Regions from separate parts of the Amycolatopsis acidiphila genome, predicted to be linked through region 2. Evidence: riboswitches for the same ligand, from Rfam matches in the RefSeq annotation. Region 2 holds a riboswitch; each other region holds the start of a gene.
The links. A riboswitch is a leader RNA that binds a small molecule or an ion and turns the genes downstream of it on or off. The one in region 2 is predicted to bind S-adenosylmethionine.
Positions count from the first base shown of each region.

Region 1: linked by a shared signal. The riboswitch ahead of LWP59_RS11350 (aminotransferase class V-fold PLP-dependent enzyme) and the one ahead of thrC (threonine synthase) in region 2 are both predicted to bind S-adenosylmethionine.
Region 3: linked by a shared signal. The riboswitch ahead of LWP59_RS34185 (methionine ABC transporter ATP-binding protein) and the one ahead of thrC (threonine synthase) in region 2 are both predicted to bind S-adenosylmethionine.

Region 1 is NZ_CP090063.1:2,327,279-2,334,442, reverse strand. Features, by position in the region: gene LWP59_RS11360 (RluA family pseudouridine synthase) at 1-799, opposite strand, end outside; gene lspA (signal peptidase II) at 796-1,353, opposite strand; gene LWP59_RS11350 (aminotransferase class V-fold PLP-dependent enzyme) at 1,400-2,695, opposite strand; SAM riboswitch class IV at 2,731-2,845, opposite strand; gene LWP59_RS11345 (potassium/proton antiporter) at 2,861-4,339, opposite strand; gene LWP59_RS11340 (hypothetical protein) at 4,426-4,995, shown strand; gene LWP59_RS11335 (ArsR/SmtB family transcription factor) at 5,015-5,704, opposite strand; gene LWP59_RS11330 (MFS transporter) at 5,772-7,145, shown strand; gene LWP59_RS11325 (penicillin-binding transpeptidase domain-containing protein) at 7,049-7,164, opposite strand, start outside.
Region 2 is NZ_CP090063.1:1,896,407-1,903,570, forward strand. Features, by position in the region: gene LWP59_RS09240 (ComEC/Rec2 family competence protein) at 1-2,016, shown strand, start outside; gene thrC (threonine synthase) at 2,019-3,284, opposite strand; SAM riboswitch class I at 3,297-3,429, opposite strand; gene holA (DNA polymerase III subunit delta) at 3,541-4,521, shown strand; gene rpsT (30S ribosomal protein S20) at 5,012-5,272, opposite strand; partial or broken gene LWP59_RS09260 (EamA family transporter) at 5,625-6,062, shown strand; partial or broken gene LWP59_RS09270 (EamA family transporter) at 6,423-6,863, shown strand; gene LWP59_RS09275 (VOC family protein) at 6,885-7,164, shown strand, end outside.
Region 3 is NZ_CP090063.1:6,995,558-7,002,721, forward strand. Features, by position in the region: gene LWP59_RS40505 (MFS transporter) at 1-501, shown strand, start outside; gene LWP59_RS40510 (MFS transporter) at 515-919, shown strand; gene LWP59_RS34185 (methionine ABC transporter ATP-binding protein) at 967-1,977, opposite strand; SAM riboswitch class I at 2,163-2,253, opposite strand; gene rsmA (16S rRNA (adenine(1518)-N(6)/adenine(1519)-N(6))-dimethyltransferase RsmA) at 2,366-3,220, opposite strand; gene LWP59_RS34195 (resuscitation-promoting factor) at 3,276-4,682, opposite strand; gene LWP59_RS34200 (TatD family hydrolase) at 4,948-5,754, opposite strand; gene metG (methionine--tRNA ligase) at 5,771-7,164, opposite strand, start outside.

The DNA of each region.
Region 1 (7,164 bases), 430 kb from region 2:
TCAGGCCTAGCTTCCGCGCCAGCACCGGATCCGCCCCATAGGTCAGATCCCCGACGCACGGGTGCCGCAGCGCCGAGAAGTGCACGCGGATCTGGTGCGTCCGCCCGGTCTCCAGCTTCACGTCCACCAGGGACGCCGCGCGGAAGGCCTCGACCACCTCGTAGTGCGTGACGCTCGGCCGACCGCCCGCGACGACGGCGAACTTGTAGTCGTGCCGCGGATGCCTGTCGATGGGCGCGTCGATGGTGCCGCGCGTCGGGTCCGGGTGGCCCTGCACGACGGCGTGGTAGCCCTTCTCGACGGTGCGCTCCTTGAACGCCCGCTTCAGCACCGTGTACGCGTGCTCGCTCTTCGCCACGACCATCACGCCCGTCGTCCCCGCGTCCAGCCGGTGCACGACGCCCTGCCGCTCGGCCGCACCCGAGGTCGAGATGCGCAGACCGGCCGCCGCCAGGCCACCGACAACCGTCGGGCCCGTCCAGCCCGGGCTCGGGTGCACCGCGACGCCGACCGGCTTCGACACCACCACGATGTCCTCGTCGTCGTACACGACGCGCATGCCGGGGACCGGTTCGGCGACGACCTCGACCGGGCGGTCCGGGTCCGGCAGGGTCACCTCGAGCAGCCCGCCCGCGGCGAGCCGGTCCGACTTGCCCACCGGCTTGCCGTCCACCAGCACCTCGCCCGACCCGGCCAGTTCGGCGATCACCGTGCGGGACAGCCCCAGCAGCTTCGCGAGCCCGGCGTCGACACGCATCCCGTCGAGCCCGTCCGGCACGGGCAGCATCCGCGTGCTCACTTCTTGGCCCGCCGGGTCCCGTCGTAGTCCCGCCCGAGCAGCGACAGCAGCACGATCAGCACCCCGCCGACACAGATGCACGAGTCGGCGACGTTGAACACCGGCCACACCTCGGCGTTCGGCGCGAACACCGAGATGAAGTCGACGACGTGGCCGCGCAGCGGGCCGGGCGCGCGGAAGATGCGGTCGAGCAGGTTGCCCAGCGCCCCGGCGAGCACCAGGCCGAGCCCGACGGCCCAGCCCGCCGAGCGCAGCCGTCCCGCGAACCAGATCAGCACGACCACGACGCCGATCGCGACCAGGGCGAACACCCAGGTCAGCCCGGTGGCCATGGAGAACGCCGCGCCCGGGTTGCGGACAAGCTGCAGGTAGACCAGCCCGCCCAGGATCCGCACCGGCGCGTGGTCCTCCAAAGTGGACACCACGATGACCTTGCTGACGATGTCGAGCGCCAGCGCCACCGCCGCGACGCAGGCCAGCAGCACGACCCGCCGTTTCGGCGGCGCCGACTGCCCGGGCTCGATCTCGGGCTGCGATCCCTGTTCGGTGCTCACCAGGCCATTGTCCACGTCCGGCCCACCCACCCGCCGCCGAGCCTCCTCAGCCGAGGAACGCGGGCAGCGGGCGCGGGTCGGGCACCGGGGCCCAGCGGCCCGCCACCCGGTCGTAGGCCCAGCGCGGGCCGCGGGCGACGACCTGCCGCAACGCCAGCACCAGCCGGTCGACGTGGCCGGCCGTGGTGCCCAGGCCGAGGCTCACCCGCAGCGCCTGGCCGCCGGTCAGCCGCCGGGTCGCGATGTGCGCGCAGAAGGCGCCGTCGCGGACGCCGATGCCGTACTCGGCCGACAGCACGGCGGCCAGCCAGCCCGGCTCGTATCCCTCGACCGTGAAGCTGACGGTTCCGACGCGGTCGCCGTCGTCGTCGAACAACCGCAGCTCGGCCAGCCCCGGCACGCCCGCGAGCCCCCGGCGCAGCCGGGTCAGCAGTTCGTGCTCGTGCTCGGCCACCGCGGCCCAGTTCCGCGCGAGCTGCTCGCAGGCGACGCCGAGCGCGTGGACGCCGACGGTGTTGGGCGAGCCGGCCTCGTGCCGCTCGGGACCCACGTTCCAGACCACGTCGCGCTCGGTGACCAGCTTCGTCGCGCCGCCGCCCGCGAGGTACGGCTGTGCCGCCCGCAGCCAGTCGGAGCGCCCGACCAGCGCGCCCGCGCCGAAGGGCGCGTACAGCTTGTGCCCGGACAGCACCACGTAGTCGACGTCCAGCTCGCGCAGCGAGACGGCCCGGTGCGGCGCGAGCTGGGCGGCGTCGACCGCGATCCGGGCACCGTGCCGCCGGGCGACGGCGGCGATCTCGCGGACCGGCAGCAGCTCGCCCGTCACGTTGGACGCCCCGGTCAGCACGACCAGCCGCGGGCCCACCGGAGTGGCGGCGAGCGCACTGTCCACAGCGGACACCGCGGCGAGCCGCGTGCGAGGTGTCGGGATGCGCTGCACGTTCGGCCCGCGCCACGGCAGGAGCGCGGCGTGGTGCTCGGTGTCGAAGACCACGACAGAGGTGTGCCGCGGCACGCTGCGTGCCAGCAGGTTCAGCGCGTCCGTGGTGTTGCGGGTGAAGATCACCGTGTCGCCGGCGCGGGCGTCGACGAAGCGGCGCAGGACATCGCGGGTGCGCTCATAGACCTTTGTGGACACTTGCGAGGCGAAGCCGGCGCCCCGGTGCACACTCGCGTACCACGGCAGGAACTCGTCGACGGCGTCGCGCACGGCGGCGAGGCAGGGCGCGCTCGCCGCGTGGTCGAGGTTCGCGTACTCCACGGTCTCGCCGGTGACGAGCGGGACCTGGGTGTTGAGCGTAGCCGGCAGACAGGTCCGGACGGGGTCGAGTGCGAGTGTCATGGCGCCTCCTCGGGCGGTCCTGGGGACCCACGAGGGGCCCGCGCTTGCCCGCCGCACCGCGCGGCAGGCCAGGTCCTCACCCGGGGCACCCCACCGCGGTTGGAGGGTTGCCGGCCAGCTAGCCGGGGCTACGCGCTGGCACTCATGACCTATCACGGAACCCTATCAGTGCCCCGACTCCCCGCGCCAGCGAGCCAGCGGGCCTGCCCGGTCGACCGCCCGCAACCGCCGTTCGGCCGAGACCAGTGCGGACTCGGTGGCGACCACCAGCAGCTGGTCCCCCTCCTGCAGCCGGCTCGTCCGCTGCGGGGTGAAGCTCGCGCCGTCCCGCACGATCAGGCTCAGCGACGCCCCGGCCGGCAGCCGCAGCTCGCTGAGGTACACCCCGTGCAGCCGCGACCCGCGCTGGACCCGCACCTGCAGCAGCGCCGCGCCCAGCTCGTCCAGCGGCGCCGCGTCGACCTCGATCTCCTGGGGCTCGGTCTCGGCGGCGAGGCCGAGCCGGCGCGCCACCGGCGCCAGCGTCGTGCCCTGCACCAGGGTGAGCACGATCACGAGCACGAACACCGCGTCGACGAGCCGCTCCGCCCCGGGCAGGCCGGTGGCGAGCGGGATCATCGCGAGCACGATCGGCACCGCCCCGCGCAGTCCCGCCCAGGACAGGAACACCTGCTCGCGCCAGGGCACCTTGAACGGCAGCTGCGAGAGCAGCACCGACAGCGGCCGGGCGACGAGCAGCACCACGGCCGCGGCGACCAGCCCCGGCACCACGGCGTCGAGCAGTCGCTCCGGCGACGCGAACAGGCCCAGCAGCACGAACAGGCCGATCTGCGCCAGCCACCCCATCCCCTCGGCGAAGGACAGCGTGTCCGACCGGTGCGGCAGCCGGGCGTTGCCGAGTACGAGCGCGGCGACGTAGGTCGCGAGCAGGCCCGACGCGTGCGCAAGCTGACCGGACGCGTACGCGACGATGCACATCGCGACGGTCGCGAGCGGGTACAGGCCCGTGGCCGGCAGCGCGGCCCGGCGCAGGGCGAAGGCCCCCACCCAGCCGAGGGCGGCGCCGATCGCCAGTCCGGCGAGCAGCTCGTAGACCACCAGCAGCGGCAGCGTCCAGTCGACGCGCGTGCCCTCGGCCAGCACGACGACAAGGATGTAGACGGGCGCGTCGTTGATGCCGGACTCCAGCTCCAGCGCGCCCACCAGCCGTTTGCGGATCCCGACCGTGCGCAGCACCGAGAACACCGCGGCGGAGTCGGTGGAGGCGAGCACCGCGCCCCACAGCAGCGCCATCCGCCAGTCCAGCCCCAGCAGCCAGTGCAGTGCCGCACCGGTGGTCGCGACGCTGATCCCGACGGCCACAGTGGACAGTACGATTCCCTGTCCCAGTGCGGGTTTCACGGAGGACCAGCGGGTGGTGAGCCCGCCTTCGGCGAGGATCAGCACCAGCGCGGCCAGCCCGAGCGACTGGGTGAGCGAGGCGTCGGAGAACTGGATGCCGAAGCCGGCCTCGCCCAGCAGCACGCCGAGCCCGAGGTAGATCAGCAGCGAGGGCAGGCCGACGCGGGTGGACAGCCGGACGGCGAGCACCGCGGCCAGCAGGACGGCCGCGCCCAGGCCCAGCACGACCGGAAGCTCCGCCACCGCCACCTCCCCTTTTCGGACCCAGGGTATAGAAGCGGCGGGAAAATCCGTGGACCGACGCCCACCCGGCACCGGATGCTGGGCGCGTGCTCGTCTTCTTCCACCCCTGGCCCGGCGGGGGCACCCGCACGGTGCTGCACCGCGATGACCGCGTCACGCTCGAAATGCGCTCCTACGACCGGAAGTGGCGCGTGCCGCACGATCTGGCACACGCTGTGACCGAACGCGAGCTGAACCTCGGCAGCGGCGTCTTCGGCTGTCTCGCCGCCGGCGCGCTCTTTTCGTCCACGCGCGTGCTCGACGGCCGCACCCGCTACGACGCACGGGAACGCAGCCGTCGCCTGCTCGCGCACCACCAGCGGGACGTCGCGGTCGCCGAGGTGCTGGCGTCGGTCGTGCACGACGCGGTCGAACACGGCCGTGGAGCGCCGTTCCGCGCCGCGCTCGCCGCGTGGGGCTCACTGCGCGAGGAGCCGTTCCCCTACGGTGAAATGGACTTGCAGCGCGCCACCAGCACGCTGACGAGACTGGCCGACGCGTTCGCGCACCTGCCGCCGGGCGTCGGGCTGCGCTTCGAATGGCCGCGGCGGCTCACCGCCGGCGCAGCGCCGGCGCCACGTCCGCGGTCCCGGCGGGTCCCGCGTCGCACGCGATAACCCTTGTTCCCCAACGAAATCAGGCCACTCCCGACTGCACGAGACTGTCCGGCGCAACACCGAGACCCCGGAACGGCTCCGCCGCCAGCAGCCGGACCGCACGACGCGGCTCGCGGCGGAGCCAGCCCGCACCGACGGCGTGCTCGAGCAGCGCGGCGGGCAGGGCGCCGCCGAAGTGGTCGCGGCGCTCGGTCCAGTCGAGGCAGTCGCGCAGCAGGGGGCGCCGCCCGTGGGACGGCACTGCCACGCCCAGGTCCACCAGGACTTCGCGGCCGTGTCCGGTCAGGGTGAGCCCGGCGGCGACGTCGACGATCCCGGTGCGCACCATGCCGTCGCGGATCGCGACGCCGAGCGTGCCGGCGAGGTGGTCGTAACACGTGCGTGCGAAGGCCAGTCGCTGCACGCGCAGCGACTCCTTCAGGCCGCGCGCGGGCCGGTGCTCGGCGTGCTGCGCCAGATGCTCGATCAGGTCGGCCACCCGCGGGTCGGCGATCCGGACGTAGTTGTGCCGCCCCTGCTTGGCGCCGCTCACGAACCCGGTCTCGCGCAACCGCGCCACGTGCTCGCTGGCCGTCGACGGCCGCACCCCGGCCGCCTTCGCCAGCTCGCCGACCGTCCACGCGCGCCCGTCGAGCAGTGCGAGGCACATCGCCGCGCGGCTCGGCTCGGCGAGCACCGCGGCGACCTCCGCGAGTCCGACGGTTTCCATGGCTTCCACGCTAGCCGGGCGACGGTTCGGCCGTCACCGACACGTCGCGCTCCTAGCGTCGGGAGGAATGAGCAAGCGGCTGACACTCCTGTCCCTGTGCCTGGGCCTGTTCCTCGCCCAGACCGACACCACCGCGGTCAACCTCGCGCTGCCGGCGATCGGCGAGAGCCTGCACGGCTCGCTGGCGGACCTGCAGTGGGTGATCGACGCCTACAACGTCGCGTTCGCCGCGCTGCTGCTGACCGGCGGCACCCTCGGCGACCGGTTCGGCCGGCGGCGACTGTTCCGGTGCGGGATCGCGGTGTTCGTGGCCGGTTCGCTCGCGTGTGCGCTCGCTCCCGGCACCGGGGTGCTCGTCGCCGCCCGCGCGATGCAGGGCGCGGGCGGGGCACTGGCGATCCCGCAGAGCCTCGCGCTGCTCGCGGTCGTCTTCCCGGGCCGGCGGGAGCGCAACCGGGCGATGGCCGCCTGGTCGACCGTCACCGGGGTGGCGCTCGCCAGCGGCCCGGTGCTGGGCGGGTTCCTCGTCGAGCGGGCGGGCTGGCCGGCGATCTTCTGGCTCAACGTGCCCGTCGGCCTGGCCGCGCTCGGCCTGACCTTCGCCGTGCCGGAGTCCGCGGACGGCCGCCCGCGGGGCATCGACGTGCCGGGACAGCTCCTGGCCGTGCTCTTCCTGGGCGCGCTGACCTACGCGGCCGTGCAGACGGGGGTCGTGCCGGGCGTGGTCGCGGTGCTCGCGGGCGCGGCCTTCGTACTGGTGGAGCGCCGCGAGCGGGCCATGCTGCCGCTGGCGCTGCTGCGGCGCGGGCAGTTGCGGGTCGCGGCAGTGGTCGCGCTGTGCATGACGTTCGGGATGTACGGCTTCCTGCTGCTGGCGAGCCTGCACCTGCAGCAGGTGCGCCACGCCGACCCGCTGCACGCCGGGCTGCAGCTGCTGCCGCTCCCGGCCATGGTCGTGCTCGGCTCGCCGCTGACGGGACGGCTGGTGAACCGCATCGGCCCCCGGCCGGCGATGGCCGCCGGGATGACGCTGATGGGCGGCGGGCTCACCGCCTTCGCGCTCGCGGGCCCCACGGCACCCCTGCCGTACCTGGAGGTCGTGTTCGCGGTGCTGGGGGCCGGGCTCGCGCTCAACACCGGCCCCGTGGTGAACGTCGCGGTCAGCGCCGTGTCACCGGACCGCGCCGGGCTGGCCGCGGGCGTGGTGAACCTGGCGCGCATGTTCGGCGCCGCGCTGGGCGTCGCCGTGCTCGGGGTGGCGCTGGCCGCGGCCGGCCTGCGTGCCGCGCTGGCCATCGGGGCGGCGGTGGAGCTGGCCGGGGCCCTCGTCGCGTGGTTCGGGGTTCAGAGCCGCGAGAGGAAGGCCGCCGAGGTCGACACCGCGGGCTTGGACGAGTCCGCGCCGAGCAGCAGCGCCGAGAACGCCAAGTCGTCGCGGTAACCGGCGAACCAGCCGTTGG
Region 2 (7,164 bases):
TCCGCCGGCTACGCCGGTCAACAAGCGGGTGCGCGGTCGGTGGTCATCACGGCGACAACCCAGCAAGCCGAGGCGGCGGGCAGGCCCGTCGGCACGAGGGGACGGGTGGTGCTGCTCGCCCCGTTCCAATCCTGGTCGAGCCTGCTGCCCGGCCAGGACGTGACGGCCAAAGGCTCACTCGCTCTCCCCCGCGACGCGGACCTGACCGTAGCGGTGGTGTACGTGCGGGGGCCGCCGGTGGCGGCCAGTGGGGCGCCCTGGTGGCAACGAGCGGCCGAGTCCACGCGGGCGGCTCTTCGCCAGGCCTGCTCTGTCCTGTCCGAGGACGCGGCGGGGCTCCTCCCGGGGTTGGTCGTCGGCGATACCAGCGGGGTATCGCCGCAGGTCCAGCGCGAGTTCAAGGATGCCGGGCTCTCCCACCTGATGGCGGTCAGCGGGAGCAATCTGGCAGTCGTGGCCGGGGCTGTTCTGTTGCTCCTCCGGGTATTGCGCGTTGGGCCGCGACTATCCGCGGTAGTGGCCGGGTTGGCGCTCGTCGGCTTCGTGATCCTCACCGGTGGCGAGCCGAGCGTGCTCCGTGCCGGAGTGATGGGCGCGATCGGTCTCCTGGCGCTGGCACTGGGACGGCAACGATCGGTACTGCCGGCGTTGGCGGCCGCGGTATGCGTCCTGGTGGTCTACGACCCGGCGATGGCCGTGAGCTTCGGCTTCGCGTTGTCGGTCCTCGCTACCGCCGGGCTCGTGCTGCTGGCGCCGCGCTGGGCCGCCGCGATGACTAGGCACGGCGTGCCGCCCGGACTTGCCGAAGGGCTCGCCATCCCGCTCGCCGCCTTCCTGGTCACCGCGCCGGTGATCGCCGGGATGGCCGGGCAGATCAGCGTCGTCTCGATCGCGGCGAACATCCTGGCCGCCCCGGTGGTCGCCCCGGCCACGGTCCTGGGCGTGGTGACAGCCGTGCTGGCCCTGTTCTGGCCGGCCGCGGCCAAGCTGCCCGCGCTCGCGGCAGGTCCCGAGGCGCACTGGCTCCTCCTGGTCGCCCACCACGCATCCCGGGTACCCGGTGCGGTTCTGCCTTGGCCCGGCGGCTGGTGGGGCGGGCTTTTGGCTCTCGTCGCGGTGGCCGTGCTGGTGGTGGTCCTGCGGCGGCCGCGTCTGCGGGTCGGGTTGGCGCTCGCACTGGTGTGCGTGCTGCTGGTTGTGGTGCCGGTCCAGGTGATCGCACCGGGTTGGCCACCGGCGGGATGGGCGATGGTGGCTTGCGACGTCGGTCAAGGGGACGCGGAGGTCCTCTCGACGGCCGAACCCGGGCGCGCGATCGTCGTCGACACCGGTCCCGAGCCAGGCCCGGTCGACGAGTGCCTCGGGCGGCTGGGTGTCGACCGGGTGCCGCTGGTGGTGCTGAGCCACCTGCACGCCGACCACATCAGTGGCCTGGACTCGGTGTTCGACGGCCGCTCGGTCGGCGCGGTGGCGGTCGGACCTGGCCGGATGCCGGCGTGGGCTTGGCGGCAGGTGGCTCAGATCGCGGCACGGCACGGCGTGCCGTTGCTGGAACTGGAACTCGGCCAGCGGCTGGACTGGCCCGGACTGTCTCTGGAGGTGATCGGACCGCTTTACGTTGGTTCCCAGCAAGACGACGACGCGGACGGAACGAATATCAACAACACGTCGATCGTGCTGCGAGCGTTGACATCCGTTGGACGCGTTCTGCTCACCGGCGATGTCGAGCTATTGGCGCAAGCCGACTTGCTCGACAGCGGCGCGGATCTCCACGCGGAGGTGCTGAAGGTTCCTCATCACGGAAGCAGGTTCTCCAATCCACGCTTCCTCGCCGCCGTCGCTCCCCGGCTCGCACTCATCAGTGTCGGCGCGGGCAACAGCTACGGCCATCCCAGCAAATCCACTGTGGACTCGCTGGTGGCCGACGGCGCGCTGGTCACCCGCACCGACACCGACGGCGACACGGCGGTGATCGCCGACAGCGGAGAACCGGCGGTGGTGCGAAGGGGAAAGTGAACTCAGCTCTCGAGAGCGCGGCGCACGGCGTCCACCGAGGGCGGAACTGTGGCCTTCGGTCCGACCTGGCCTTCGATCGCGTCGAGAGTCTTCAGCCCGTCACCGGTGATGAGCAGGACGGTCTCGGCGTCGGGGTCGAGTTTGCCGGTCTCGATGAGCTTCTTCGCCGTCGCGACGGTGACGCCGCCGGCGGTCTCGGTGAAGATGCCTTCGGTGCGGGCCAGCAGCCGGATCCCCTCGACGACCTCCTCGTCGGAGACGTCCTCGATCGCACCGCCGGTGCGGTTGACGGTGTCGAGCACGTAGGGGCCGTCCGCCGGGTTCCCGATGGCCAGCGAGCGGGCGATGGTGTCCGGCTTGACCGGCTGGACGACGTCGTGCCCGTTGCGGAAGGCGGTCGAGACGGGGGAGCAGCCGGTGGCCTGCGCGCCGAAGACCTTGTACGGGGTCTCTTCGACGAGGCCGAGCTTGCCGAACTCGCGGAAACCCTTGTCCACCTTGGTCAGCTGCGAACCGGAGGCGATCGGCACGACGATCTGCTCCGGCAGCCGCCAGCCCAGCTGCTCGGCGACCTCGAAAGCGAGCGTCTTCGAGCCCTCCGAGTAGTACGGCCGGACGTTGACGTTCACGAACGCCCACGTCTCGTGCTCGGCGGCGAGCTGGGTCGCGAGGCGGTTGACGTCGTCGTAGTTGCCGTCGACGGCGATCAGGTTGCCGTCGTAGACCGCGGTGGTGAGGATCTTGGCGCGTTCGAGAGAGGAGGGGATGAGCACGACGGACTGCCAGCCCGCGCGGGCCGCTGCGGCCGCGACGGCGTTGGCCAGGTTGCCTGTCGACGGGCAGGCGAGGGTGTCAAAGCCGAACTCGCGGGCCGCGGCGAGCGCGACGGCGACCACGCGGTCCTTGAACGAGTGGGTCGGGTTACCGGTGTCGTCCTTGACCCAGACCCGCTTCAGGCCCAGGGCCTTCGCGAGGCGATCGGCACGCACCAGCCTCGTACAGCCCGGCTCGGTATTGGGGATCTCCTCGACGTTCGAGGGCACCGGCAGGAGCTTCTTGTACCGCCAGATGTTGCGCGGACCGGCCTCGATGTCCTCGCGGCGGACGCGGCCGAAGTCGTACGCGACCTCGAGCGGCGAGAAGTCCTCGGCGGACACGAACTCGGGAGCCAGCGGCTGGCGGTGGCCCTCTTCCTTGGAGACCAGCTCCACGGCCGGGCCCAGGTCCAGGGTGCGCTTGGTCGAGGTCGAGCTGAGGGCTGCAGTCATCGCGAGGTCCTTTCCTCATCTGCCCCGCTGGCGCGGGCCGGAATTGGCACCGTGATCGTCAGCTACCTCGCGGAATCGAGATGACAGGCTGACGCCGGTTGCCGGGGCTTCATCGGGCCGTTCCCTCTGCCCCTCTGGATGAGCGGTATTCAATTTTCGGCGTGCCCGAGGGCAACGCAGCTGCAACAAACATACGACACGGGTCGCGATCGACGCCATGCCCCTGCGGACTTCGTCACCGTGGCAGGATCGTGGGGTGACCGCGCCAGCCACCACCACGTCGTCGCTGCACCTCGTCCTCGGCGAGGAAGAACTGCTTGTCGAGCGGGCCGTTCGCGCTGCGCTGGACTCGGCACGACTGGTAGACCCGGCCGCCGACATGACCCGGGTTCGCGTGTCCGAACTCACCGCTCCCGCGCTCGCCGAGCTCGTCAGCCCGTCGCTGTTCAGCGAAGGGCGGGTCATCGTGCTCGACGCCGCGCAGGACATCTCGCAGGAGCTGGCCGACGCGGTGCTGTCCTACCTCAAGTCGCCCGCGGACGGGGTCGTGCTCGTCGTCGTGCACACCGGCGGCGGCCGAAGCAAGGCGGCGAAGGCATTGCCCGCCGCGTTGCGCAAGGCCGGTGCACAGATAGCCGACTGCCCGAAGATCACCAAGCCCGCCGAGCGGGAATCGTTCGTACGCAACGAAATCCGGCAAGCGGGAGGGCGCATCGACGCGAGCGCGGTCGCTGCCCTCATCGACGCGGTCGGCTCGAACCTCCGGGAACTCGCGTCTGCCGCGGCCCAGCTCGTCGCCGACTCCGGTGGCAAGGTCGACGAGGAAGCAGTACGGCGGTACCACCGAGGGCGCGCCGACGTGACGGGCTTCGCGGTGGCGGAGAACGCCGTCGCCGGTGACCGTTCCGCGGCGCTCGAGTCGATGCGCTGGGCTGAGCAGATCGGCGTCCCGCACGTCCTGGTGGCCGACGCCCTCGCCGACGCGGTCCGGACCATCGCGCGGGTGTCCGCCGCGGGGCGTGGCAACCCGAACCAGATGGCCGGTGAGCTGGGGATGCCGCCGTGGAAGATCCGCAAGGCGCAGGGGCAGGCCCGAGGCTGGGGCGCGGCAGGCCTGAACAAGGCGATGGCGATCGTGGCTCGGGTGAACGCCGAGGTCAAAGGTGCCGCGGCCGATCCGTCCTACGCGCTCGAACGAGCGATCCTCGACCTTGCGGACGCCCGCGACTTGCGCTGATCGGGGCGTTCGTGACCTGCGCCGACCCCGGCGCCCGTGAGCTGCGTTGACCCGGATGGCTGGCGACTTGTGCTGACCTCTGCGCCCGCGACCGGGGTCGATCCGGACGGCTGAGGACCTGCATTGACCCTGGCGTCCGCGACCGGCGCTGACCGGTTGCCTGGCGACCTGCGTCTGACCCCGGCGTCCGCGACCGGCGTTGACCCGGACGTTCGTGACTTGCGTTGACCCGGGCGCTCGTGGTCGGCGTTGGTCCGGACGGCTGACGACTGCGCTGATCCCGGCGCCCGCGACCGGCACTGACCCGGACGCTCCGACTCAGGCGGGCGTGAACCGGGCCGGTCGAGCGGCGTGATTTGCGCTGATGCGGGCAGGGGTAGCCCGACGGGCCCAGTTCGAGTCGTGCTCGTCATTGGCATGTCGACCAGGAGAAACGCAGGAGGCCCGCCGCAGTGTGACGGGCCTCCTGAAAAGCGCGGAACGAGTCAGCTCAGAGCTGGTTGGCGCGCTTCGCCATGGCGGACTTCTTGTTGGCGGCCTGGTTCGGGTGGAGGACACCCTTGCTGGCGGCCTTGTCCAGCTTCCTGGCGGCGGCCTGCTGCAGCTCGAGCGCCTTGTCCTTGTCGCCGGCCTCGGCGGCCTCGCGGAACTTGCGGATCGCGGTCTTGACCGAGGACTTGATCGACTGGTTGCGCTGGCGCGCCTTCTCGTTGGTGGCGATGCGCTTGATCTGGGACTTGATGTTGGCCACGCGGGCGCTCCTTGATCGTTTCGGCGTATTCGCTGCCGCGTCTCAGTGGCCCCGGCGGACCGGGCTTCCTCCTTGGCGGAATGCCACACGGCAACGACCAATAACGTTACCAGCCGGTGTCGCCGGTCCAGCCCGTAGGTCGAAGCAGCGCGAGACGGGATGCCACTGCGATTCGGCGGCCGTGCGCCGCCATCCAGCAGCGCACGCGGGGAGGGTCGGCTGACGGGGGGTGCTGACGGGCGGAGGGCGAGTGACGGGGGTCGCGATGGCGGGGGCGGTGGCTCATGGGGGTTGGGCGTGAGATATCCAGGGTCTGGACCTTCGGCGCTCGGCAGAAGGGAAAAGGCCCGCTGTGAACGGTACGGCCCTGTCGCTCGTCCTGGTGGCTGCGTTCGTCCATGCGGGGTGGAACCTCGCCGCCAAGCGGGTGGCCGGTGGGGGTGCCCGGTTCGTTTTCCTGTACTACACGGTGGGTGCCGCCGTGTGCGTGCCGGTGGCTGTCGTGACGTTGTTCCTCGAGCCGCAGCGTCCGCAATGGACCTGGCTGCTCGCCGCCGTGCTGACCGCCGTCTTCCACGTCCTGTACGGCGTCATCCTGCAACGTGGGTACGCCGTCGGTGACCTGTCCGTGGTGTACCCGCTCGCCCGGGGTAGTGGCCCGCTGTTGTCGGTCTTCGCGGCTGTCTTGTTCTTTGGAGAGCGGCCGGGTGCCCTGGGTTTGGTCGGGGCGGTTCTGGTCGTCGCCGGGGTGCTGCTGATCGGCACCGGCTCCAGTGCGCGGCGCGCCGGCACCCGCGCCGGTGCCGACACCACCGGCTCCGACGCCGGGCGCCCCGAGGCCGATACCGACACTGGCACCAGCGCCGGGACCGGGCTCCTCGACGGCGGCACCAGGCATACCAGCGCCGATACCACGCTCCCGGCTACCGGCAGCGCCCACAGTGGGCTCCCCGATACCGGGTTCGCCGACACCGGCACGGGGCTGGCCAACACCGGTGCCGCTCAAGCCAGCGCCGATACCGACACCAGCGCCGATACCGACACCAGCGCCGATACCGACACCGGCACGGGGCTGGCCAACACCGGTGCCGGTCAAGCCAGCGCCAACGCCAACACCGGTGCCGGCCATGCCACCGCCGACACCACCACCAGTTCGGCCGCCCGGCGGAGGCGGCGGGCCGGGATCGGCTACGGGCTGCTCACCGGCGTCACCATCGCCGCCTACACGCTTTGGGACGATCACTCCGTCAACGCGCTCGCGGTCCCGCCGTTGGTGTACTTCAGCACCGGCACCCTGCTCGAGAGCGTCCTGCTCGCGCCTGTCGCGCTGCGGCAGGGCGGGACAAGGACCCTGTGGCGCGCGCACCGGCGGGAAGCGGTCGTCGTGGGGCTGCTCTCGCCGGTGGCCTATGTGCTCGTCCTCTACGCGATGCGCATGGCGCCGGTCAGTCTCGTCGCCCCCGCCCGGGAGGTCAGCATCGTGCTCGGCGGGTTCGCTGCGTGGCTCGTGCTGGGCGAGGCCAATCCGGTCCGGCGGCTGGTCGGGTCGCTCGTTGTGCTCGCCGGAATTGCCGCGATTGCCGCTTCCTGACAACTACGATAGGGAGTAGCCATGCAGGTGTTGACCAGCCGAATCCTCCTTCGCCCCACCGACCCGGAGAGGTCGACCGCGTTCTACCGCGACGTGCTCGGGCTCGCGATCTACCGGACCTTCCCCGGCGGCACGGTGTTCTTCCTCGGCCAGGGGCTGCTCGAAGTCTCCGGCCGGGCCGACGCCGCCCCCGCGCCGAACGTGGCCGTGTGGCTGCAGGTGCGCGACCTGGCCGCCGCCGTCGCCGAGCTCGCCGGGCACGGCGTCACCCCCGACCGCGAGCCGCGGCTGGAGCCGTGGG
Region 3 (7,164 bases), 3.1 Mb from region 2:
CTCGGGCGCAAGAACACGCTCATCGTCGGCGCGATCGGGTTCGCGCTCGCCTCGGTCGTCGGCGGGGCGGCGACCGGGCCGGGCATGCTCATCGCGGCCAGGGCGGCGCAGGGGGGCTTCGCCGCGCTGCTCGCGCCGTCCACGCTGTCGCTGCTGACCGTCACGTTCACCGAGGCCCGCGAGCGGGCCAAGGCCTTCGGCATCTACAGCGCGATCATGATGTCCGGCGCCGCGCTCGGCCTGATCGCCGGTGGCGCCCTCGCCGAGTACCTCGACTGGCGCTGGTGCCTCTACGTGAACCTGCCGCTGGCCGCGATCGCCGCGGTGCTGGACTGGTCCGTGCTGCCGAAGGTCGAAGGCCACCGCGAGACCCGGCTGGACTGGATCAGCGCGATCCTGGGCAGCGGCGGCATCGTGTCGCTCGTCCACGCACTGGCGGAAGTCGCGACGCGCGGTCGGGTTCCGGCGTGGTGCTGGGCTTCGCCGGCGCGGCAGTCGTGATCATCGGGCGTTCGTGTTCCGGCAGACGCGGGTCGCGAACCCGTTGCTGCCGCTGCGGATCCTCGCCGACCGCACGCGTTCGGCCGGTTACCTGACCATCGGCGCGGCCTCGTTCGGCATGTTCGGCCTGTTCCTGTTCCTGACCTACCAGCTGCAGGGGATCATGCACTACGGCGCGTTCCAGGCCGGGCTGGCGTTCCTGCCGTTCCAGCTGGGCAACGTGCTCGTGTCGACGCTGCTGTCGCGCCGGCTGCTGCCGCGCACCGGGCCGCGGCCCCTGCTGGTGATCGGCATCCTGCTGATGGCAGCCGGGCTGGCGACGCTGACCCAGCTGACGCCGTCGCGACCGGATGGGGCGGCCGGGGTCCTCGCCTTGGCCGCGATCGGCGTCGGCGTCCTGGTCGGCCCGAAGAAGTGACCGGTGCTTTCCCGCAAGAGCACCCGGCTCTTGCGGGAAAGCGCTGTTCAGGCCGCGATGCTCTGCGGGCCCTCGGCGAGATGCGTGACGTACGCGCCGCGCTCGGCGATCCAGGCCAGCGCGCTGTCGGCCTGCCGGCCGCGGACGCCGACGCGGAAGCGGGCGACGGGGGTGTCGCCGACGCGGGTCAGCCCGCCGCCGATGGTCGCGAGCTCGACGTCGAACCGCGTCGCGGCCTCCGGCAGCAGCGCGCCGACGGCGGCGAAACCGATCAGCACCACGTCGGCGGCACGGTCGTACGCGGCGGTCTGGGCGCGGGGGGTGTCGATGGCGGGAAGCAGCGCGTCGGCGGTCCGGCTGCCGGGCGCGGCCAGCAGGTCCAGCACCGTGCCGTGCTCGACGACGCGGCCCGCGTCGAGGACAGCGACCTGATCGCAGACGCGCCGCACGACCGTGCTGTCCGGCGTGGTGAGCAGCACGGTGACGCCGAGTTCGGCACGGGCCCGGTCGAGGACGGTCAGCACCGAGGTGGCCTCCTCGGCCGCGATACCGGCTGTCGGGTCGTCGGCGAGCAGCACCGCGGGACCGGTCGCCAGGGCACGGGCGACCGCGACGCGCCGGCGCTGCGCCTCGGTCAGCTCGCCCGGCTGCTGGTTCGCGCGCTGGGTGAGGCCGACGATGTCGAGCACGCGGCCGACCCGGTTGCGCCGCTGCGGGCCGTCGACACCGAGCCGCTCCAGCGGGGCGGCGATGTTGCCGGCGACGGTGCGCTCGGCGTGCAGCGCCGGCACGGCGTCCAGCACGGCGACCTGGCGGCGCACCTCGCGCAGCCGGCGCCCGTCGAGGCCCGCGGTGTTCAGGCCGTCGAGGCGCACCGTGCCGCGGTCAGGTTTCTCTTGCAGGGCAACGACTTTGGCGAGAGTGGACTTGCCGGACCTGGCGGGGCCGACGACGCCGTAGAGCGCGCCCGCGCCGATCTCGAGGTTCACCTCGCGCAGGGCGAGGACCGGGGAACTCTTGCCGGGGAAGGACTTGGACAGATTTTCGACAGTGATCAACGGAAGCTCCATGCTGCGGGCGCCGCGGGCGCCGGACGTCACCGAACAGACTGTCCGCAAAGGACAGTCGCGAAAGGAATCGAACTCAGCGGGTGAGAACGGTCAGTGACGACATGCACACACGGTGCGGCGGCACTCATCAACGACTCGGCGCTTGGTGAGCATTCGCGTCCGGTACACGGCTTCCTCCATCGATCCTGGCGGTAGCACCTGCCCTGTGGAGGGTGGTTGCTGCGACTTCGGCGAGCCAGGTCTCTCAGTCGCTCGGGATGGATACGATAGAAGTAGAACGGATGTCCTGTGTTCTGCGCAAGTATCCTGGTCGAGATCACACAGGTTAATCACACGTACGGCGGTAAGGACCGGCCGCTGCGCCCTCGCGGAGACGCTACGCGTTGCTGCGTTGACGCTCCGCTATCCGCGCGAAGTCGGCGACGGTGATTTGCTCACCGCGGGCGCGGGGATCGACGCCCGCCGCCTGGAGCACCGCCCCGGCCCGTTCGGCCGAACCGGCCCACGAGGCGAGCGCGGCGCGCAACGTCTTGCGCCGCTGGGCGAACGCCGCGTCGACGACCGCGAACACGGCGGCCCGGTCGGCGGCGGTATCGGGCCGGGCGGCGCGTTCGAAGGACACCAGCGCGGAGTCGACGTTCGGCACCGGCCAGAACACCGCGCGCGGCACGGGGGCGACCTTGCGGGCCTTGCCGTACCAGGCGAGCTTCACGCTCGGGACGCCATAGATCCGGCTTCCCGGCCCCGCGGCCATCCGGTCGGCGACCTCGGTCTGGACCATGACCAGTGCGCGGCTCAGCGACGGCAGCTCGGCGAGCAGGTGCAGCACCACGGGCACGGCGATGTTGTAGGGCAGGTTCGCGACCAGTGTGGTGGGCGGTGCGGGCAACTCACCGGGCGCGAGTCTGAGCGCGTCCCGTTCGAGCACCGTGAGCCTGGCCGCGGCCTCAGGTGCGCGCTCCCGCACGGTCACGGGCAGCCGCGTGGCGAGTACCGGATCGATCTCGACGGCCACCACGTGGGCACCGGAGGCCAGCAGGCCCAGCGTGAGCGAGCCGAGCCCGGGCCCGACCTCGAGCACGGTGTCCTCCGCGCCCACCCCGGACAGCTCCACGATCCGCCGGACCGTGTTGGGGTCGTGCACGAAGTTCTGGCCGAGCTTCTTCGTCGGCTGTACGTCCAGCTCGGCGGCCAGCCCGCGGATCTCGGCCGGACCGAGCAGTTGTGCCACGCCGGAGACTCTACCCAACGTCAGGAACGGTCCCCGGCGAGCACAACGCGCTCGGTCAGGCGATCCCGGCCTTCTTGGAGCACACCGGCCACGCGCCCCAGCCCTGTCCGGCCTGAACCCGCTGCGCGACCACGATCTGCTGCTCGCGGCTGGCCTGGTAGGCGTGCTGCGCGTAGGCGCCGCCGCCGTAGGCCTGCCAGGTGCTGTTGGTGAACTGCAGACCACCCTCGAAGCCGTTGCCCGTGTTGGCCGCCCAGTTGCCGGTGGACTCGCAGCTCGCGAGCCGGTCCCACAGCGCGCCGTTGCTGATGTCGGGCTGCTTGGTGCCGACCCGGACGATCTTCGGCTTGGCCTCGGTGAGGACCTTCACCGACAGCTGCTCGCGGTCGGTCTCCGCGCCGTTCTTCTTGGTCACGCGGTAGGTGACGATCTGCTTGCCCGGCGCGCCGGGATCCTGCACGACCTGCTTGCCCGCGTCGAGCGTGGCGTCCTTGATCTGCTGGACGGGCGGGTCGATGTCCTCCTGCTGGTTGATCACCGAGACGCCGGTGCGGCTGATGTGCACCTCGGCGCCGTCGGCGATCTTGAACTGCAGACCACCCTCGACCTCGTCGTCCGGGCCCAGCGAGAGGTTCTGGTCCTTGAGGAAGTCGGCCGCGGTGACGGCCGTGCTGGTGACCTGGCGGGGCGCGGAGTCGCCGTCGTAGACGGTGACGTGCTTGAGGGTGTTGATCGTGACGGTCGAGCCCTCGAGCGGCAGCTCGGCGTTGGGCGCGATCGAGAAGAAGCTGCCCTGGCCGAACTTGCCGCTCATGCCCAGCTGGTCGAGCGCCTCGGCGAGCGTGTCGGCGCGGACCCAGGAGTCCTTCGCGACGCCGTCGACGACGAGGTTGAGGTGCCGGCCGCGCTCGAGCTTGATGACGCCGCCGTCGCCGACGGGAGCCTGCGGGGACGGGGAGAGCGCGTCGTGCTCGCCGACGGTCAGGCCCGCGTCGTGCAGCACCTCGCCGACGGTCTTGCCGTAGCTGTGCACGGTCTCGGTGTGCCCGTCGACGTCGACGGTGACGCTCTTGTTCATGGCCAACGCGGCCGCGCCGCCACCGGTGATGCTGATCAGCAGGGCCAGGACCGAGCCGCGCAGAAAGCGCTTCTTCCAGGTCTTGACCGCGGTGACGAGTGCCCGCTCGGGCTCCTCCTCGGCCTCCACGATCGCCGTGCGGTCCGCGGAAGCCAGATCCGGCAGCGCGAGCGCGGGCAGCATGGTCGTCTCGGCGTTGATCAGCCGGATGAGCTCGTCGACGTCGAGCTCGGCCTCCGCCATCATGTCGTCGGCGTCGGGACCGAGGACCGTGCGGAGGTCGTGCTCCGTGATGGCGAGGTCGTCGGAGAAGTCCCAGTCGTCCTCAGGATTCGGCCAGTCCAGCGTGCCGACGCCAGCACGCGAGGACGCGTACCAGTCCATCGTGTCGTCGAGGCGCGCGTGAGCCTGTCTACTACCAGTCACAGCAGGTCGTTCCCTTTCGCACTAGCGGCATCCGCAGTTCCGTGTCATCCCCAACCCCGACCTGCACTGACACGACTGCGGTTTTGCGCCTACCGATTAATCGGGTGGCACGATCACGGGACAGTAACGGGTCCCGCGAGGTTGCGCAAACACCGACCGGAATCTAGTGGTCTTCGTCACTCCTCCGTGTGGTGGGTGAGCGTCCACGAATGTCGCAATGCGTTCAACCCGTTGTGACAGAAGGGAGTTGGAACACGCGCTCGGCGTTCCGGCAAGCCGCCGATGCGACGTCTTCCAGACTCTGTTCTCGCAGCTCAGCCAGGTAACGAACGGTATAAGCGGTGCAATACGGTTCATTCGGCCTGCCGCGGAACGGATGCGGCGTCAGGAACGGTGCGTCCGTTTCGACCAGGAATTGCTCCGAAGGGACCAATCTCGCCGCTTCGTGCAGGTCACGGGCGTTCTTGAAGGTCACCGTGCCGGCGAACGACAGGACGTACCCGGCGTCGACACAGCGGCGGGCGATGGCCGCGTCCCCGGAGAAGCAGTGGAACACCACCCGCTCCGGCACGCCCTCCTCGGCCAGGATCCGCAGCACGTCCTCGTGCGCGTCCCGGTCGTGGATCATCAGCGGCTTGCCCACCCGCTTGGCGAGATCGATGTGCCAGCGGAACGCCGCCTGCTGGGCGTCGTGCGGCGCGTAGTCCCAGTAGTAGTCCAGACCCGTCTCGCCGACGGCGACTACACCGTCCGCCCGCGCCAGACGCTCTATTTCGGACCGCTCGGCGTCGCCGAAATCCTTGGTACGGGTGGGATGGACGGCCACCGCGGCGAACACGCGGGGGTCCCATGTGGACGCCTGCGCGGCCCAGCGGGCCGCGGCGAGGTCGTCCGCGACGGTCACCACGCGGGTCACCCCGGCGGCCTCCGCGCGGTCGACCATGGTCGCCACGTCGGCCGCAGTGACCGCTCCGCAGGCGTCGAGATGCGTGTGGGCGTCGACCACCGGCACCGGGAGGCGCTCCGGCACCGGCGGTCGTTCCTTCTTATTCGGCTTCGTCACGTTCGATCGGCGCCCACTCGGGCCCGGTCTCGCCGAGCTTCGGGTCGAGCTTCGCGAACAACGGGGTCGGCTTCGCCAGCGGACGCCCGACCTCGACCGGCGTGGACTGCCAGCGTGCCTGCTCGGCCGCGTAGTCCCCGGTGAGGATCGGGTTCGTCCGGCCGGGGATGTCGAGGTCCTCGACGTCGTGCAGCTCGGGCTGGGCCGCCCAGACCCCGGTCCCGCCCAGCGCCTCGTGCACCTTCTGCGCCGAGTGCGGCAGGAACGGCGTGAGCAGCGTGTTCGCGTCCGAGACCACCTGCAGCGCGGTGTGCAGCACCGCGTCCCGGCGCTCCGGGTCGTCCTTGAGCTTCCACGGCTCCTGGTCCGACAGGTACCGGTTCGCGGCCGTCACGACGCGCATGGCCTCGCCTGCGGCCAGCTTGAACCGCGAGCGCTGCAGGTGCCCGCCGACCGTCTCGAACGCCTTGCGTGAAAGCGCCTTCAGCTCCTCGTCCGCGGGTGCGGGCTTCGCCGGGGCCGGGACGGCGCCGTTGTTCTTGTGCGCCATCGAGATCGACCGGTTGACCAGGTTGCCCCACTCGTTGGCGAGCTCGAAGTTGGTCCGCCGGACGAACTCGTCCCAGGTGAAGTCGGTGTCCTGGGTCTCCGGGCCCGCCACCGAGATGAAGTAGCGCAGCGAGTCCGGGCCGAACTCGCGCAGGAAGTCGTGCACGTAGATGACCGTGCCCCGCGAGGTGGAGAACTTCGAGCCGCTCATCGTGAGGAACTCGCTGGAGACGATCTCGTCCGGCAGGTTCAGCGTGCCGTACCGGCCGATCTCGCCGCCGCGGTCGCCCGCGCCGTTGTGGCCGAGCAGCAGCGCCGGCCAGATCTGGGCGTGGAAGGTGATGTTGTCCTTGCCCATGAAGTAGTAGCCCCGCGCGTCGGGGTTCGTCCACCACTCCTGCCACTGGTCGGGGTTGCCCGTCCGGCGCGCCCACTCGACGCTCGCGGAGAAGTAGCCGATGACCGCGTCGAACCACACGTAGAACCGCTTGAGCGGCTGGTCGTGCCAGCCGTCCAGCGGGACCTTCACGCCCCAGTCCAGGTCGCGGGTGATCGGCCGGGGCCGCATGTCCTCGACCAGGTTCCTGGTGAACTTCAGGACGTTGGGCCGCCAGTCGGTGCGGGTCGAGAGCCACTTGCCCAGCGTCTCGGTGAACGCGGGCAGGTCGAGGAACAGGTGCTCGGTCTCGACGAACTTCGGCGTCTCGCCGTTGATCCGCGACTTGGGGTTGATCAGGTCGGCCGGGTCGAGCTGGTTGCCGCAGTTGTCGCACTGGTCGCCGCGCGCACCGTCGTACCCGCAGATCGGGCAGGTGCCCTCGATGTAGC